2 regions of the Methyloversatilis discipulorum genome follow, and region 2 is predicted to be linked to the other one. Evidence: riboswitches for the same ligand, from Rfam matches in the RefSeq annotation. Region 2 holds a riboswitch; the other holds the start of a gene.

Region 1 (2,392 bases), 2.3 Mb from region 2:
GAACCAGGCCCTGGGCGTGTCCTGCACATAGTAGGTGAGCATGATGGACACACGCTCGCCGTCGGCTTCGGTGGTCTGACGCACGCTGTGCCAGCTTTCCTTCTCGACGACAGCAAAGGCGTAGCCGCTGGCCGGCATGAAATCCATGGCCACCGTCCGCTCCGCGTCCGGACCGCTCCTCCCGTGGTGGAACACGGTGCCGAGGTGGCGCTGCGCGCTGTCCCGCGGCAGGTAGAACTGCACGGTGATCGCCTTGGCCGGCACGTCGGCATGAATGCCGATGCGATAGCCCGGCTGGTCACGGACCAGGATGGGAATCGGATAGAAATCCAGCTGGCCGATGGAACAGCCGAAGCGGGTTTCGAGCGAATGCCGGAACTTCTGCTTGAACGCGTCCTGCAACGCCCGCGAACGCAGTGTGCGCGATACGGCCGTCCACATTGCGCGCTGCTCGGCCGGCAAGCGCCAAAGCTGTTCCGGATACAGGTACATGCGCAGTCGCGCGCTGCTGCCGTCGGCACGCATCGCATCCTTGTGACGCAGCTCGTGGAAACGGTCGCGCGCCGGCATCATGGCCAGAAGCCTTGAATAGAACCTTGGAGAAAATACCTCTCGCATGTACAGATGCTCGAATGGAGCGGAGCTCGCCACGCTGTCGCGAATGGCGAAAAGCATCTGGTCGCCAGGCAGTTCACCGGATCTACTGCATGCACTCGGGGTCGTGCTCTGGGTCTGCATGTGATGAGTCCTCTATGCATCACAGTGAAAAAGCATAACCCCACTGTGCGCCAGCATGTTTTGTGACTCACATCACGAAACATGCTGGCGCACATTCAAGCTCCGTCGGCGGTTTGCCGCTAACACCGGCGAAGCTGAAAAAAGGCAAACCCGTCCGAAAGGCGGGGACGCAAAGTCACCGGTCTAATCCGCGCACGCGGGATGACGGCGGGGCCGCCAGTTCCCTCCTGTTCGATGCAGGTCCGGGGCGCGCCAGACGGTGACGACACGACAGACATCCGAGCCGGAGTTTCACGATGATCGCCCTGCGCCACGCCGCATCCCCCGTCTGCACCGCACTGATGTGCGCATTCGCGCTGTCGGCAGCCCCTGCTGCCGCTTCCCCGCGCGCGCTGCCGGCGGCCGGAACAGCGGTATCGGTGATGCAGCCGCTGCCGACGTCCGGAGCCGAGGGTGGCATGTGGCCCGTGCGGCTGGACGTGGCACGCCTGCGCTCAGCCCAGCCAGGCGAAGTGCTCCGGTTCGCGCTGCCCGACGGCAATCATGTCGACGTCGTGTTCGATTCGACGCTGGGTGGCACCGACGGCCTGCAGTGGATCGGTCACCACACCGCCGGCAGGCAATACGCGGTGCGGCTGCGCATCGATGGCGAACTGGCCGCAGGGGTCATCCGCACTCCAGACGGCGGTTTCGTACTGGGCCACGTGGACGGCGCTCAACTGATGGGTCCCGATCTGTCGGCGGCAGCGAATCCCGTTGCGCTGGATGGTCTGCCTTCGATGTTCCTGAGCGCCGACAGCGTGACGCCGGACGACAGCACGCAGGGCCCCGAAGCGCGCGCCGCACGTCGGCCGGCTGATGTCGCCCATCCGGTCAGCTTCAATCTGGTCGCGCTTTCAGCACTTGAGCCGGGCGAGAACGTGACGCTGTCGATCCCAGAGCACGGTGACTATCGCGTTCGCTACGACCGTACCGATGCCGGCGATGCCGACACCACGACCTGGGTCGGCCATCTGGCCGACTACGGCAGCGAATTCCGCGTCATCGTCACGTCTGGGCCGAACGGCAGTGTCGGCAACATCCTGACGCCCTCTGGCGAACTGATGCTGGTAGATAGCGGTGGCACGCAATGGCTGGTCGACCCGGTGCGCTCCGGACTGTCGCAATTCGAATCCGAGCATGCCGACGCCGTGGGCGAGGATGTACCTGCAGCAGCCGGTGGCGTTACGGCGATGGGCGGCACCTCGGCCGCGGCGGATGCGGGCACCACTGGCACCACGACGGCCGGCAGCGGCAGCGCGGCCAACGGCAGCGAAACGACGATCGATCTGCTGGTGCTCTATACGCCGGGCTTCAAGAAGAAGCACGGCAGCGTATTCGGCACACGAATCGCCCAACTGGTCGCGCTGGCCAATCAAGCCTACGTCGACAGCGGTGTGCCGATGCGTCTGCGCCTCGTCGCCAGCGCGCAGGTGAATGACAGCGACACCACCAGCAATTCGACCACCCTGTCCGCATTGGCGCGCGGTACCGGCGCCTACAGGACGGTGCCGGCACTGCGCAAGAAGTATGGCGCCGATCTGGTCGCCGTCGTGCGCCCCTTCTACATGACGGCACAGGGTGGCAGCTGCGGCGTGGGCTACGTCGGCGGCTA
Region 2 (2,392 bases):
GCTGCGTCTGGCCAATTCGGTCGCCTACAACCGCAGCGGCAACGAAATCACCGACGTGCGCACCGCGGTCAACCGGGTCGGCACGGAGCCGATCCGCATGCTCACGATGTCGCTCATCGTCCGCCAGATGGTCGATGCGAGGGCCGACGAGCGGCTGCGCGTCATGACGCACGACCTGTGGCAGCACACCATCCACGTGTCGGCGCTCAGTTTCGTGATCGCGCGCCGACTGTCCCGACTGAACGCCGATGCGGCCATGTTCGCCGGCGTCGTGCATGAGATCGGCCAGTTCTATCTTCTGGCCCGCGCTTCCGCCTTCCCGGCGCTGCTGCAGCGCGAGGAGGAACTGAGCGGCCTGATGTTCAGCTTCAGCCGCAGCGTCGGCCGGGCAGTGCTCGAATCGCTGAAGGTACCGACGCAGATCATCGATGCGGTCGACGATCCGTCGATCACCGGCCCGGTCGTGCCGCCGCGTTCACTTGCCGATGTGCTTTTCCTGGCCGAGAGCATGGCGGCCTTCCCCAACCCCTTCTGCTGCGCGACGGCTGAGCACGACGCGGCGATTGCCGAAACCGTCACCGCCGACATCGACAACGAAACGCTCGACGCGGTGGTGGCCGAGTCGCAGGAGGAAATCGACTCCGTCATCGCAACGCTGCAGGTGTGATTGCATTGACCGCCGGCCGAGGAGCTCAAGTCCGCGTCCGGCGGACCGTTAATTTCGGTGAAATCTGATAACAGCTGAACCAGGGCAAACCCGTCGAAAGACGGCGACGCAAAGTTTCCGGTCTACAGGGTGACGACACCCCATGACAGCGGGGCCGCCGCTATACTGCGCCACAGGTTGCGCTCCGACCTGAACCTTGCCCGGGTTTCGGCCTTTTCAGGTCGCTTTGAGCGACCGCAAAGGTAAACAATGAGCGCCGCTTCACCGATGCCTCCCAATCTGCCGCCCGAACGCGGACGCGTAATCAACGACTGCCGCGATTTCACGCTGCGTCGTCTGCGCGAATCGCTGCATGGCATGCTGACCAAGATCGAGGAAGATCTGGTCGCGCGTGCAGAAGCCGAGCTCGATCGCGACCAGCGCAACCTCTACATGTTCACCTGCGGCAAGGCCCGCGAGAACTGGGCCGGCATCGAGCAGGCCTTCATCGACAATCTGTCGCGCTATTTCGACGCCCGCGTACGCGGTGAGCCGCTGAAGGCGTCGGCTGCCGCCACGCCGAAATCGCTCGACGAGCTGAGTCTGGTCGAAGAGGACGTGCTGACCCAGGATCTGGCGGTCAGCGAGATCACCCGCAAGCTCAAGGAACATTGCGACGAGGACCTGTACGCGGTCGAACAGCGCCTCGGCAGTCTGCTTGGCAAGCAGGATCCGACCGATGCCGACAACCCGATCGGCACCGAAGCCATCGCCAACGCGCTGCGCGCGGCGTCCGAGGAAGTGGACCCGGGCGTGCAGATGCGTCTGGTGCTGCTGCAATCACTCGAACAGCAGATTTCCAACGAACTGGCCCGTCTCTATCAGGAACTGAATACCCGCCTGGTGCGCCAGAACGTGCTGCCCGGACTGCGCCGCGGCTTCCGCCGCGCACCGATGGCCGGCGCGCGGCCGCGCGGCGCCGGGGCGGCACCGGGCGGCGAGCAGCCGGCGATGCCGCGGCCGGACTTCGGTACCGTGTCATCGGTACAGGGCTTCGGCAGTGCATCGATGACGCAGGGATTCGGCACGGCGTCGATGCATCAGGGCTTCGGCGATCCGTCGCTGTCCGGCGTTGGCGGCTTCGATGGCGAGGGCGACATCTACGCGATGCTGGCCCAGCTGGTGCAGGGGCAGATGGCGGCACAGGGCATTCCGATGCCGGCTGCCGGTGGCAGCGGGCCGGCCGCCGGACTCACGCCCGCTTCGCCCTTCGTATTCGAGGCGCTGAGCGCGCTGCAGGCCGAGGCCGATCACCTGCCCATGACGCCGGGGCTCGGCATGCCGGTGCCCGTGAACGTGCTCCGGGACTTCCGCAGTTCGGATCTGGGGCGGCATCTCGGGCAGTTCGACGCGATCACGGTCGACATCGTCGCGATGCTGTTCGACCTCATCTTCGACGACGCCAATATCGCCGATCCGATCAAGGCGCTGGTTGGACGGCTGCAGATCCCGCTGGTCAAGGTGGCCATGCTGGACCGCAGTTTCTTCTCCAGCAAGGCACACCCGGCCCGGCATCTGCTCGATCTGATTTCGCAGGCGATGCTGCGCTGGGGGCGCGATGTCGGCCACGATGACCCGCTCTACGTGAAGCTGGCGGAGATCGTCGATCGAATCCTGCGCGACTTCGAACGCGACATGAGCTTGTTCGAGGCCTGCAACACCGACCTCGAAAGCTTCATCAATGCG

The links. A riboswitch is a leader RNA that binds a small molecule or an ion and turns the genes downstream of it on or off. The one in region 2 is predicted to bind cyclic di-GMP.
Positions count from the first base shown of each region.
Region 1: another riboswitch for cyclic di-GMP. It lies ahead of METFAM1_RS0113505 (reprolysin-like metallopeptidase); the one in region 2 lies ahead of METFAM1_RS0102755 (DUF1631 family protein).

Region 1 is NZ_AZUP01000001.1:2,910,122-2,912,513, forward strand. It holds gene METFAM1_RS0113500 (hypothetical protein) at 1-573, opposite strand, end outside; cyclic di-GMP riboswitch class I at 872-959, shown strand; gene METFAM1_RS0113505 (reprolysin-like metallopeptidase) at 1,035-2,392, shown strand, end outside.
Region 2 is NZ_AZUP01000001.1:599,738-602,129, forward strand. It holds gene METFAM1_RS0102750 (HDOD domain-containing protein) at 1-667, shown strand, start outside; cyclic di-GMP riboswitch class I at 741-829, shown strand; gene METFAM1_RS0102755 (DUF1631 family protein) at 917-2,392, shown strand, end outside.